2 linked regions of the Actinoalloteichus fjordicus genome follow. Each later gene encodes a partner of the first gene's protein in a complex. Links are inferred from orthologs where the notes say so. Each region holds a gene or a part of one and is shown on either strand. Other genes may lie near its edges.

What was found.
Region 2: UA74_RS24945 (region 1) and UA74_RS09480 share a complex: the UniProt entries of both Bacillus subtilis proteins name them as parts of the possible RNA degradosome complex. The link is inferred for Actinoalloteichus fjordicus from one-to-one orthologs.

What each region holds. Positions count from the first base shown.
Region 1 is NZ_CP016076.1:5,857,158-5,864,037, reverse strand. What follows is about bases 2,495-5,436. They hold UA74_RS24945 (6-phosphofructokinase), read left to right. Parts: upstream 2,495-3,423; coding sequence 3,424-4,449; downstream 4,450-5,436. Other genes in these bases: UA74_RS24935 (DNA cytosine methyltransferase), read right to left, coding at 5,410-5,436; UA74_RS24940 (very short patch repair endonuclease), read left to right, coding at 4,630-5,079; UA74_RS24950 (polyadenylate-specific 3'-exoribonuclease AS), read left to right, coding at 2,670-3,194. Outside these bases: UA74_RS24965 (hypothetical protein), read right to left, coding at 1-489; UA74_RS24960 (alpha/beta hydrolase), read right to left, coding at 486-1,256; UA74_RS24955 (lysophospholipid acyltransferase family protein), read left to right, coding at 1,480-2,223; more of UA74_RS24935, read right to left, coding at 5,437-6,756. UniProt on the Bacillus subtilis protein: Catalyzes the phosphorylation of D-fructose 6-phosphate to fructose 1,6-bisphosphate by ATP, the first committing step of glycolysis.
Region 2 is NZ_CP016076.1:2,092,078-2,098,980, forward strand. What follows is about bases 2,281-5,245. They hold UA74_RS09480 (polyribonucleotide nucleotidyltransferase), read left to right. Parts: upstream 2,281-2,617; coding sequence 2,618-4,873; downstream 4,874-5,245. Other genes in these bases: rpsO (30S ribosomal protein S15), read left to right, coding at 2,281-2,396; UA74_RS09485 (M16 family metallopeptidase), read left to right, coding at 4,987-5,245. Also shown: UA74_RS09470 (molybdopterin oxidoreductase family protein), read right to left, coding at 1-1,716; more of rpsO, read left to right, coding at 2,127-2,280; more of UA74_RS09485, read left to right, coding at 5,246-6,303; dapB (4-hydroxy-tetrahydrodipicolinate reductase), read left to right, coding at 6,300-6,903. UniProt on the Bacillus subtilis protein: Involved in mRNA degradation. Catalyzes the phosphorolysis of single-stranded polyribonucleotides processively in the 3'- to 5'-direction. Necessary for competence development in Bacillus subtilis.

The sequences.
Region 1 (6,880 bases):
CTGTGCCCCGTCGTGCCAACCGGAGTCCGGCGGCGGCCCCTGCCGCATGCGATACACCAGCCAGCCCACTCCGCCGCTGATGATCAGCAGGCCGAGGGGCAGGCCGACCTGTCTGGTGAGGCCGATCACGCCGGGGACGACGAGCAGGATCAGACCCACCGCGAACATCACCAGCGCACCGATGGTGCTTCGTCGCAGCCGAGGCAGCGGCGGCGGCTCCGGCGGCTCGAAGTGGCCCTCGTCCGGGACCGGCTCGACCGGCGGCGGGGTGGGCTCGGGCGCGGGTTCCGGCTCGACGTGCTTCTCGCGGGCGGGACGCTCCTCGCGCTCGGCTCGGCGAGCGCGCTGGCCGCCGCGCTCCGCATCGGCCTGCTCGTCCTGCGGCCAGCTCGGCACCGCATCCGACTCGCGCTTCAGGCCCGCCACGATCTCGGCGAACGCGGCGTCGATGTCCTCGGGCCCGTCTGCGCTGCCCATGCCGCGTGTCATGACCGGCTCCCGGCTCGTTCGTCGGCCACTCGTCTCACGAACTCGACACTGCGCGCGAAGATCTGCGGGGCGTCATGATCGAGCGTCGCGACGTGGGAGCTGTCGGGCAGCGGCATCTGCACGAGGTCCGCGCTGCGAACGCCGTCGGCGATGATCTGCGAGTTCACCGGCTCCACGACCGGGTCGGCTGGCGAGGTGCACAGCACCATGGGCGCAGTGACCACCGGCAGGTCGGCTCGGACCAGCCGCCACAGCTGCGCCAGACTCGCCATCGCCCGGAGCGGGAGGCGGTCGTAGGCGATCTCCGCCACATCCGGCTTGGCGATGCCCCCGGCGATGCCGGGTAGCGAAGGCCACACCCTGGACAGCACCGGCAGCGCGGCGATCCCCTTGCGCAAGGACATCACCGACGGGTTGACCAACATCACCCCGGCGACCTGGGCGCCGCGTTGCTGGGCGAGTCGCAACGCGAGCGTCCCGCCCATCGACTGGCCGAAGACGAAGACCGAGTCGCAGCGGGAGCGCAGCTCGTCGAACGCATCGGCATCACAGTCGTACCAGTCCTGCCAGCGAGTTCGGTTCAGCTCACGCCAGTGTGTTCCATGGCCCGGGAGCAGCGGCGATCGCACGCTGAACCCGGCCTCGGCGAGATGTCGCGCCCAGGGCCGCATGCTCTGCGGCGACCCTGTGAAGCCATGGCAGAGCAGGACACCGATCTCACCGGAGGCGTCGTGACTGAACGGCTCGGCACCGGCCATCACGGGCACCGTCGCCTCCCTCGCATCCGTGATCGACACCGCAGAGAAGCGGCAGCGCCATCGTGCCACGCTCACCGGACCTGCGGGAGGAAAGCCCGCCTGACGGACGGTCGAGTCTCGCCGCTATCACAGACGCTCACGTTGTGCGACCGGTGGTGTGGTCCGTACTCTTGGTCGGCGATGCCCGCAGGCTGGTCCGCCGAGCGGTGGTCGTTAGGGAGGCGCGCGGTCAGTGGTCTACTGGTTGATGAAGCACATCTTCTTGGGACCCCTAATGCGGTTGTTCTTTCGGCCTCGGATCGAGGGTGCCGAAAACATTCCGCAGCAAGGCGGGGCGATCCTCGCGGGTAACCACGTGGCGGTGGCCGATTCCTTCTTCATGCCGTTGAAGATCCCTCGGCGGGTGACCTTCCTCGCCAAGCGGGAGTACTTCACCGGCAAGGGGATCAAGGGACGGCTGAAGAAGCTGTTCTTCACCTCGATCGGGCAGGTGCCCATCGATCGCTCCGGCGGCTCGGCGGCGCAGGCGACGATGAACACGGCCGTGCGACTGCTCAAGGAGGGCAGGCTGCTCGGCATCTACCCCGAGGGCACCCGCTCCCCGGACGGCAGGCTGTACAAGGGCAAGACGGGTGTGGCGCGCATGGCGCTGGAGTCGGAGGTCCCGGTGATCCCCGTGGTGGTCTTCGGCACGGACAAGGCCAACCCGATCGGCTCCAAGATGTGGCGGCCCTACCCGATCAGGATCGTCGTCGGGAAGCCGCTGGACTTCTCCCGCTACGAGGGTCTGGCCGGTGACCGGTTCGTCGAGCGATCGATCACCGACGAGATCATGTACGCCCTGATGGAGCTGTCCGGCCAGGAGTACGTCGACGTCTACGCCACCAAGGCCAAGGCCGAGCTCTCCGGCGAGGTCGACGCCGCGACGAAGACCCGGCAGACGGGCGATCGGCTTCCGGAGTCCAAGGCGGGCTGACCGGCAGCCCAGGTCTCGGCGACCCGACCGCCCCGAACGCGAACCGCGTCCCTGGCGGAGTGCCGCCCGGAGCCATCCCGCAACCCACCGGTCGCCTGCCCCGTGCGAGGTGGCCGTGATCCGATGCCGCGCGTGACGCCGCGCCTCGGCGGGGTCGATCGGCTGCGGGCGGGCACCACCGGGCGGGACGCCGCACTTCCGCGCTGACCGGCCCGCGCTGGCCACGGAAGGGGCCTCCCGCATCCACTCGGACGGCGAGGCCCTTCGGCATGCGGGACGGGATGGGGACGAGGCCTCACTCCGGGCCCACACCGTCTGCACGGCCCGAGGAGCCGTTCGTGGACCTCGTCCACCGCCGGGCGCGATCTTGCTCTTCTCCGCGCGAATCACGGCGGCACGGCAGGCGCGCGCCTCGCCCGGACGACGCCGACCCTTAGGGTGGTTCGGTGCGTTACTTCTACGACTGCGAGTTCATCGAGGACGGCACGACGATCGAGCTGGTCTCGATCGGGGCAGTCGACGAGCAGGGCCGCGAGTTCTATGCGGTGTCCACCGAGTTCGACCCGGACAGGGCAGGCCAGTGGGTGCGGCGCAACGTACTGCCCAAGCTTCCCCCGCCTGCGGACCGGGCCTGGCAGAGCCGCGATGCGATCCGCCGGAACCTGCTGGAGTACCTGCGCGAGCCGGGGGAGGACATCGAGTTGTGGGCGTGGTTCGCCGCCTACGACCACGTCGCACTCGCCCAGCTCTGGGGTGCCATGCCCGCGCTGCCGCGCCCCGTGCCCCGGTTCACCCGCGAACTGCGACAGCGCTGGGAGGACGTCGGTAGACCCACCCTGCCGCCCGCCCCGTTGGACGCGCACGACGCGCTGGCCGACGCCCGCCACAATCTGGCCCGCTGGCGCGTCATCCAGCGACACTGGGAGGAGCGCAACGCCGCGGCGGGCTCTTCGGCATCGCCGTCCCACTAGATCGACGGCCGACGAATCCGGCCTGGCCGCAGGCGTCGATCATGTCGATGCGGGGTCGGATGGTCCACCCCCATTGCTGCACCGATCCAGTTCGTGGCAGGCTCACGGCGCCCCTGTTCTTCACTGCGGACGCTCGGGCGTGGCGCTGCCGGTAGGTCGGAGAACGGTCGGGCACGGCGAGGCCGGTCGGTCCGACCGGCGAGGCTGACACAGGAGGCGAGACGAGAAGATGCGCATCGGTGTGCTCACCGGCGGCGGCGACTGTCCGGGTCTGAACGCGGTCATCCGTGCGGTGGTCCGCAAGGGCGTCGAGGTCTACGGGCACGAATTCGTCGGGTTCCGCAACGGTTGGAGAGGCCCGATCGAGGGACTGACCAAGCCGCTCGGGCTCGACCAGGTGGAGGACATCCTCACCAGGGGCGGGACCATCCTGGGCTCCTCCAGGACCAACCCGTACAAGGTCGAGGGCGGTGTCGACGCCATCCGCGCGACGTTGGCCGACCAGGGTGTCGACGCGCTGGTCGCGATCGGCGGCGAGGACACCCTCGGCGTGGCGAAGCGGCTGACCGACGACGGCATCGGCGTCGTCGGCGTCCCGAAGACGATCGACAACGACCTCAACGCCACCGACTACACCTTCGGCTTCGACACGGCGGTCCACATCGCCACCGAGGCCATCGACCGACTGCGGACCACGGCGGAGTCCCACCACCGCGCGCTGGTCGTGGAGGTCATGGGCCGTCACGCGGGCTGGATCGCGCTGCACTCCGGCCTGGCCGGTGGCGCGAACGTGATCCTGACCCCGGAGCGCGAGTTCGACATCGACCAGGTCGTCGGCTGGGTCGAGCGGCGCTTCGAGCGGGAGTACGCCCCGATCATCGTCGTCGCCGAGGGCGCGGTGCCCAAGGGCGGCGAGGCCGTGCTCAGCCACGGCGAGAAGGACGCGTTCGGCCACGTCCGCCTCGGCGGCGTCGGCAACTGGCTGGCGGAGGAGATCGCCACCAGGACCGGCAAGGAGTCGCGGGCGGTCGTCCTCGGCCACGTCCAGCGCGGCGGCACCCCGACGGCCTACGACCGGGTGCTGGCCACCCGCTTCGGCCTGCACGCCATCGACGCGGTGCACGACTCCGACTTCGGCGTGATGGTCGCCCTGCGCGGCACCGACATCGTCCGGGTCAAGCTGGCCGAGGCCACCGCCGAACTCAAGACCGTCCCGGCCTCGCGGTACGCCGAGGCCGAGGTCTTCTTCGGCTGATCCACCCCACTTGGCGCGTCCGGCGACGTGGGCTCACCCCCGCCCGCCGAGACGCGCCGAGACGGTGGGATCGGGGGCCCATTGGCTCGCAATCGGCCTGCAGAACGCGGTCGTCGGTTGAGCCCGTTCACACTGGAGGCTGTACGAGGACCGTCGGCCGCCACAACTAGGCTCGGTCGTATGAGAGCCGACGTTACGACTAAGGGGATGGCGGACGTCGACCCGGTCGTGAGTGCTCGTATGAAGCAGGTACGCAGCCGCGACACGACTCCAGAACTACGGTTACGCACCGAGCTGCATCGACGAGGGCTGCGTTATAGGGTCGACCGCAGGCCGGTGCCAGCACTCCGCCGGCGGGCGGACATCGTCTTCGGGCCTGCTCGGCTCTCGGTGATGGTGGACGGTTGTTTCTGGCATGGGTGCCCTGATCATCACCGGCCCTCGCGACGGAACTCTCAGTTCTGGTCGGACAAGATCGCTGCGAATCAGCGCCGAGATCGGGAGACGGACGTATTGCTGACGGAGGCGGGATGGCTGGTGATCCGAATATGGGAGCACGAGAACCCAATTGCCGCCGCCGATCGGGTTGAGGCGGCAGTCACGTCTCGGCGCGGGATTCGTTGCCAGTGAAGCCATTCCAGACGAGCAGACTTTTTCTCATCACGATGTGCCAGGCTGCTGCGAGGTTCTCCTGCCGAGTCTCACCATCGACTCGGCCGACGTATCGACAGTGAGTTCGTCCTTCGGTGTAAAAGCGTAGGTAGGCATAGACACGTCTCCCACTCTGTTTCAGTTCGATTGACCCACGTGTCGTCCGCCCATCAGGCAGCTTGATCACCCGCACGTGCCTGCCACGTGCGGCGAGATCCTGTTCCAATGCCCGTTCGACCGGGGACTGGTCGGGAGCCGGTCGCCAGGCGTCCTCTGACTGCGGGGCGCCGCGCCAGCCCGAGTCACCGCTCACGAGACGGCCGCGCGCATCGCAGTCATGGGGTACAGCGCTTCGGCCACAGCACGGGCGAATACCTCCCCAAGTCGTACAGGAACGGCATTGCCCAACTGTCGCATTTGTTCAGTTCGAGGCCCAGATAGAAGCCATTGATCCGGAAAGGTCATTGCCCGAGCCACTTCGCGGACGGTCATGTACCGGTGGGTTCCATCGTCCTTGAGTAGCACATTCTCCCCACCGGGAACGCCATGCACTCCTGCTTTCACGGTCTTCGCGGGACGGTCTAGAAGATTTGGCGTGTGGCCCTTATATATCCGTGCCCCGGGCCAGCCGATGTGGTGGAAGAAGTGCGGGTGGCTTTCTCCGGGGGCAATCTCCGGCAGCGGGTGTGGCTGAATACCCTCCAGTGTCCCCGCCAGGTCTTCCGGTGCGTAGCTCAATGCGTCACGAAGAGTTCGCCATGGCAGCCGGGTCCTTGCTTCCTCCAAGTCCAGACTGCTCGGCCGGCGGAACCTCTCCAGATGATGGGTGCTTGGCGAAGTACCGTGCCTGTCCCAATATCCTCCAGATTCCGGGTCCTGATCTTCCCACAAGCTCGCTTCTGAATGGGTCGATATAGGCGTCTTCCAGTCGACCGCCAGGTCATTGCGAAATGCGACGATAATGATTCGGTTTCGAACCTGTGGGACGCCGTAGTCTGCGGCGTTGACTGTGATTGGGTAGACCGAATAGCGCTCCGACGGGTCGCTGGGATCGTGTTTTAGTATGTCAAGCAGTCTGCCGTTGTGGTCTGACCATTCTTCTGAGTCATCTCGTTCTTCGAATGGGGCGCGAAGCTCATTCAAGATGTACTTGAAATAGTCATTGAAGCTTGGGCGAAGTAGTCCTCGGACATTCTCGCAGACAATCGCCTTCGGTCTTGTCTCGCGAACAACTCGAAACAGCTCAGGGAACATGTTTCGAGCGTCTTCGTCGCCTTTGTGGACCCCGCCGAGGCTGAAGGGTTGGCACGGTGGCCCTCCCGCTACGACGTCCACCTTCCCCTCCAAATTCTTGAAGACGCTCTTCTCAAACCGTCCCCCGTCGACGAGTTCGCGGATGTCTCCTTCGATCAGCGGCCATGAGTCGTTGATCGATCGGTCTTGGTTGAGCCCCGTCGACCAGTCGATGGCTCCGTTCTCCCGGAGGGTCTCGCATGCGCGCTTCGCGGACTCGTTGCAGAGGAGGTGTCGGAAGCCGGCGTTGTGCATGGCCTGCGCGAGTCCCCCACCGCCAGTGAATAGCTCAATGCTGGTGCCGATTTCCGTCGGCGTAGGGCGTGACCTGCCCTGTTGGCGGGAAGCTGCCATCCTGGTCATGGCCGAACCCTACCGCGGGGACTGCTCAGCGGAAGGCGGCGGTGGCTAGAACACCAGTTCGAGTTGCGTGGTTCACGCGGTGGTGTGATGCGGGTCATGGGCGGTAGGCTCCCGGTGGACCAGG
Region 2 (6,903 bases), 3.8 Mb from region 1 along the record:
GGCGAAGGAGTCCAGGAACATCCTCGGCGTCCCCGGATGCGTCGGGTGGGGCACCGGCCAGTGCAGGGCCTCCCCGGCGCGCAGCCGTGCATGGCTGATCCCCGAGTAGTCGGCGGGCCCGCCTGCCGAGGCGGCCCGCAGCTCCTCGAACACCGTGTCGGCCACCACCGGGAACCGCTCCGGCGGCTGCCCCAGCCGGACGGCCAACCCGTGCAGGACGTCGAGGTCGCTGCGCACCCGAGGCGGCGGGTCGACCGCCTTGCGCCGGAGCAGCACCCGGCCCTCCAGGCTGGTCATCGTGCCGTCCTCCTCGGCCCACTGCGTCACCGGCAGCACCACGTCGGCCGCCTCGGCCGTCTCGGAGAGCACCACGTCGGCGACCACCAGCAGGTCCAGCGCCGCCAGCCGCTCCTGCACGTGTGCCGCGCGGGGCGCCGAGACCACCGGGTTGCTGCCGAAGACGAGCAGGGCGCGCGGCCCGTCGTCCCGGCCGAGTGCGTCGAGCAGCTCGTAGGCCGAGCGGCCCGGGCCGGGCAGCTCGGCCGGGTCGACGCCCCAGACTCCGGCGACGTGCGCGCGAGCCGCCGGATCGTCGAGTCGCCGATAGCCGGGCAGCTGGTCGGCCTTCTGACCGTGTTCACGCCCGCCCTGGCCGTTGCCCTGCCCGGTGAGGCAGCCGAAGCCCGCGCCAGGCGTGCCCGGCAGCCCCAGGGCCAGCGACAGGTTGATCCAGGCCGAGACGGTGTCGGCGCCGTCGGAGTGCTGCTCGGTGCCGCGCGCGGTCAGCACGTAGGCGCGGTCGGCCTCGGCGAGCAGCCGCACCGCAGCGTGCTGGTCGGCCGCCGACACCCCGGTCACCCGCTCGACGCGCTCCGGCCACCAGGCCGCCGCCGCCCGCCAGGCCGCGTCGAGGCCGCTGGTCCGCGACTGGACGTAGGCGTGATCGACCAGGCCGTCCAGTACTGCCGCGTGCAGCATCCCGAGGGCCAGCGCCAGATCCGTGCCGGGGGTCGGCTGCAGGTGCAGCGCGGCCTGCTCCGCCGTCGGTGTCCGGCGAGGATCGATCACGATCAGTCCGCCCCGATCGGCCGTCCGCCGCAGGTGGCCGACGAAGGGCGGCATGGTCTCCGAGGGATTGGCGCCGATCAGCAGCACCGCGTCCGCCGCGCCGAGGTCGGCGACCGGAAACGGCATCCCGCGATCCAGCCCGAACGCCCGCATGCCCGCTGCGGCCGCCGAGGACATGCAGAACCGACCGTTGTAGTCGATCTGCGAGGTGCCCAGCGCAACCCGCGCGAACTTGCCGAGCAGATACGCCTTCTCGTTGGTCAGCCCGCCGCCGCCGAAGACCCCGACCGAGTCGGGGCCGTGCTCGGCGCGCAGCCCGCGCAGCTCGGCGGCGATCCGGTCCAGCGCCGTCTCCCAGCTCACCGGCCGCAGCGGCGCGTCCCGCCGGGGCCGGGCCAGCGGGGTCGTCAGCCTGCCCGGCGAGGTCAGCACCGTCGCCGAGGTCCAGCCCTTCTGACAGAGTCCGCCCCGGTTGGTGGGGAAGTCCCTCGGCGCGACCTCCAGCGTGCGGGTCGTCACCGTCATCGCGCACTGGAGCGCGCAGTAGGGGCAGTGGGTGGCGACCTCGGCGCCCGGCCCGCCGGTGTCGGCGGTCCCGCCTTCGCCGACGATCTCCTCGGGTGCCCGAGGCGCGGTGACCTGCGACATCGTGTGCCTCCTCGTTGGCGGGCCCGCCGTGCGCCCGGCGTTCGCCGCGTCTCGCAGGCCGCTCGCACCGCCCGGTCCGCGCCGACGCGTCCGCGCCGGGCCCGCGTCGGCGGGTGCGGATCACCGACGCTAGGCACCCGCTGTTACTCGGGCGTGGCGTCGCGTTTCCGGCAGGCGAAATCGTCTGCGCAGGCCTTGACGGTCTGCGGTGAGGTCCGGCGTCTGCCCGCCTGCTACCCTCGGCTCTCGGGTCCGGCTGCGTTCCGTGGCGGCCGTGACCGTCTTCCGCGAGGCCTGACCCGCTCGGTCGGTGTTCGTGGTGCTCGCGACCTGCAGGCTGTGGGCGCCCCCGACTGATCGCGGGCTGGTGCGGAGTCGCACGGAACCCGGATATAAGGAGACACCAGACCGTGGCACTGTCCACTGCCGAGAAGAAGTCGATCCTCGCCGAGTACGGCGTGCACGAGTCCGACACGGGCTCCCCGGAGGCTCAGGTCGCGATGCTGACCAAGCGCATCAGCGGCCTCACCGAGCACCTGAAGCAGCACAAGCACGACCACCACTCGCGTCGTGGCCTGTTGCTGCTGGTCGGCCGCCGTCGTCGACTGCTCAACTACCTGACGAAGGTCGACATCTCGCGTTACCGTTCGTTGATCAGCAGGCTCGGCCTGCGTCGTTGATCTGATCCGCCTCGCGGGCGCGGCCGACTCGGTCGCGCCCGCGACGTGGGCAAAGAGGAGTGGCCGCCGCACGTGAAGACGCCGATCGGGAACAGTTCGCCGGTCCTCGGTAGTGGTTCTCGGGACACACGGTCCCGTGGACTTCGATCGATGACCGGCCACGTTCGAACCTGCTCCCGTGTCTCGCGCGCTCCGGCCCGTTGACACAAGGAGAGAACTACGTGACAGACACTGATTTCACCGAGGCCACCGCGACCATCGACAACGGTCGCTTCGGCACTCGGACGGTCCGTTTCGAGACCGGTCGCTTCGCCCGCCAGGCGGCGGGCAGCGTCGCCGCCTATCTCGACGACGAGACCATGCTGCTCTCGGCGACCACCGCGTCCAAGCACCCGAAGGAGCACTTCGACTTCTTCCCGCTGACGGTGGACGTCGAGGAGCGGATGTACGCCGCGGGCCGCATCCCCGGCTCGTTCTTCCGCCGGGAGGGCCGTCCCTCCACCGACGCGATCCTGACGTGCAGGCTGATCGACCGGCCGCTGCGGCCGTCGTTCGTCGAGGGCCTGCGCAACGAGGTCCAGGTCGTCGTCACCGTGATGAGCCTGACCCCCGGTGACCTGTACGACGTGCTGGCCATCAACGCGGCCTCCGCCTCCACCCAGCTCTCCGGCCTGCCCTTCTCCGGTCCGGTCGGCGGCGTCCGCGTCGCGCTGATCGAGAACCAGTGGGTGGCCTTCCCGACCCACGAGCAGCTCGAGGGCGCCGTCTTCGACATGGTCGTCGCCGGTCGCATCGTCGGCGACGACGTCGCGATCATGATGGTCGAGGCCGAGGCGCCCGAGCACGTCCTCTCGCTGATCGAGAACGACGCGCCCGCGCCGACCGAGGAGATCGTCGCCCAGGGTCTCGAGGCGGCCAAGCCGTTCCTGAAGGCCCTGTGCGAGGCCCAGCAGCAGCTGGCCGACTCCTCGGCCAAGGAGACGGTGACCTTCCCGCGCTTCCTCGCCTACGAGGAGGACATGTTCGCGGCGGTGGAGCGGGTGGCCGCCACCGAGCTGGCCGAGGCGCTGACCATCGCGGGCAAGCAGGAGCGCGAGGCCCGCATCGACGAGGTCAAGGCCAGGACGCTCACCGAGATCGGTCTCGGCGAGGGCGAGGCCTTCCACGGGCGGGACAAGGAGGTCGGCGCGGCGTTCCGCTCGCTGACCAAGAAGCTCGTCCGCAACCGGGTGCTCCGGGACAAGGTCCGGATGGACGGCCGAGGCCTGGCCGACATCCGCAGCCTCTCCTCCGAGGTCTCGGTGATCCCGCGCGTGCACGGCTCGGCGCTGTTCGAGCGCGGCGAGACCCAGATCCTGGGCATCACCACGCTGAACATGCTGCGGCTCGAGCAGAACCTGGACACGCTCGCGCCGGAGACCACCAAGCGCTACATGCACCACTACAACTTCCCGCCCTTCTCCACCGGTGAGACCGGCCGCGTCGGCTCGCCCAAGCGGCGGGAGATCGGCCACGGCGCGCTGGCCGAGCGGGCCCTGATGCCGGTGCTGCCCTCGCGCTCGGAGTTCCCGTACGCGATCCGGCAGGTGTCCGAGGCGCTGGGCTCCAACGGCTCCACCTCGATGGGCTCGGTCTGCGCCTCGACGCTGTCCCTGCTCAACGCGGGCGTGCCGCTGAAGGCTCCGGTCGCGGGCATCGCGATGGGCCTGGTCTCCGACGAGGTCGACGGCGAGACCCGCTACGTGGCGCTGACCGACATCCTCGGTGCCGAGGACGCCTACGGCGACATGGACTTCAAGGTCGCGGGCACCAAGGACTTCGTGACGGCTCTCCAACTCGACACGAAGCTCGACGGCATCCCGTCCGACGTGCTGGCCCAGGCGCTCCGGCAGGCCTACGACGCCCGACTCACCATCCTGGAGGTCATCGCCGAGGCGATCGACCGTCCGGACGAGATGAGCCCGTACGCCCCGCGCGTCACCAGCGTGAAGATCCCGGTCGACAAGATCGGCGAGGTCATCGGCCCGAAGGGCAAGATGATCAACTCGATCACCGAGGAGACCGGCGCGGACATCTCCATCGAGGACGACGGCACGATCTACGTCGGCGCGGTGGACGGTCCCTCGGCCGAGGCGGCGGTGGACAAGATCAACGCCATCGCCAACCCGCAGCTGCCGAAGATCGGCGAGCGCTTCCTGGGCACCGTCGTCAAGACGGCCGCCTTCGGCGCCTTCGTCTCGTTGGTCCCCGGTCGGGACGGCCTCGTGCACATCTCCAAGCTGGGCAACGGCAAGCGGATCGCCAAGGTCGAGGACGTCGTCAAGGTCGGCGACAAGATCCGGGTCGAGATCGCCGACATCGACAACCGGGGCAAGATCAGCCTGGTGCCGGTCGCCGAGACCGAGTCGACGGAGAACGGTGCGGCCCCCGCCGAGGGCGCGGTCGCCGCCCCGTCGTCGGAGTCCACGACGGCGTGACGATCAGCGACAGGACGGCCGCGGGTCCCGACGGGGCCCGCGGCCTTCGCGACACACCTGACTCTCACACCGGGCTCGCCGGGCATCTTCAGGACGCGGGTACCACCGTCGTCCTGGACTCCGACGAGACGGGACGCATCGTGCGGCGCACCGTGCTGCCCAGCGGACTCCGGGTGGTCACCGAGCGGATGCCGGGGCTGCGTTCGGCCTCGGTGGGCATGTGGGTCGCCGCAGGCTCCCGCGACGAGACCGGCCCGGAGGCGGGCGCCGCCCACTACCTGGAGCACCTGCTCTTCAAGGGCACCCGCAGGCGCAGCGCGACGCAGATCGCCGAGGAGGCGGACGCCGTCGGCGGCGAGCTGAACGCGTTCACCTCCAAAGAGCACACCTGCTACTACGCGCACATGCTCGACGAGGACCTGCCGCTGGCCATGGACCTCGTGTGCGACGTCGTGTTCGACGCACTGCTGACGGACCAGGACGTCGAGATCGAGCGCGGGGTGGTGCTCGAGGAGATCGCCATCCGGGACGACGATCCCGAGGATCTCCTGCACGAGGCGTTCAGCGCCGCACTCCTGGGCGAGCACGCGCTCGGTAGGCCGGTCCTGGGCACCGAGGAGTCGATCGGCGCCATGACGCCGGATCGGCTGCGCACCTTCTATCGCCGCAGTTACACCCCGTCCAGGATGGTGCTGGCGGTCGCGGGCAACATCGAGCACGACGAGGTGTTGCGGCTGCTCGACCGGGCGCTCGCCGAGCGGGAGCCCGCCGACGGCGAGACCGCAGGCGCCCGCCCCGCCGCGCCGAGGCGGGGACGAGCCGGCCTCGTCCAGGTGCGCGATCTCGTGCTGCATTCCGACGAGACCGAGCAGGCCCATCTGATGCTCGGCATGCCCGGCCTGGACCGCCACGACGAGCGGCGCCAGGTGCTCGGCGTGCTCAGCGCCGCCCTCGGGGGCGGAATGAGCTCGCGGCTCTTCCAGGAGATCCGGGAGCGGCGCGGACTGGCCTACTCGGTGTACTCCTCCGATGCGTGCTACTCCGACGCGGGCAGCCTCGCCGTCTACGCGGGCTGCCAGCCCGCCCGGCTCGGCGAGGTCGCGGGCGTGGTGCGCTCGGTGCTCGCGGAGGTGGCCGAGGGCGGACTCACCGAGGCGGAGGTGGCCAGGGGGCGCGGGCAGCTGCGCGGCGGCCTGGTCCTCGGCCTGGAGGACAGCGCCTCCCGGATGACCAGGCTGGGCAAGCGGGAGCTGAACTTCGGCACCCAGCTCGGCGTGGACGACCAGCTCCGACAGATCGACGCCGTCGGCGTCGACCAGGTCTCCGTGCTCGCCGCGGACCTGTTGCGACGCCCGATCAGTGCGGCCGTGGTGGGCCCGTACGCTCACGTCGGCGAACTGCCCGTCGAGGTGCAAGAGGTGACGAGATGAACGCGGCGGAGACCGGGAACGGTCCGATCCGAGTCGGGGTGATCGGCGGACGAGGCAGGATGGGCTCCGAGGTCTGTCGAGCCGTGGAGGCGGCCCCGGATCTCGAACTGGCGGCGGTCGTCGACGAGGGCGACTCGCTGTCCGCCCTCGTCGACGCGGGCACGCAGGTCGCCGTGGACTTCACCCATCCCGGCGTGGTGCTCGACGGGATCCGCTTCTGCGTGGAGCAGGGCATCCACGCGGTGGTCGGCACGACCGGTCTCGACGAGCAGCGGTTGGCAACCATTCGGGGCTGGCTGGAGCCGCATCCCGACCGGGGCGTGCTCATCGCGCCGAACTTCGCCATCGGCGCCGTGCTCACCATGAAGTTCGCCGAGATCGCGGCCCGCTACTTCGAGTCGGCCGAGGTCATCGAGCTGCATCACCCGCGAAAGGCGGACGCCCCCTCCGGCACCGCCGACCACACCGCCAGGGTGATCGCCGCCGCGCGGAGGTCCGCCGGACTCGGCGCGGCCCCCGACGCCACCACCCAGGAGCTGGCCGGGGCGCGCGGCGCCTCGGTCGACGACGTGCGGGTGCACTCGGTGCGGCTGGCGGGCC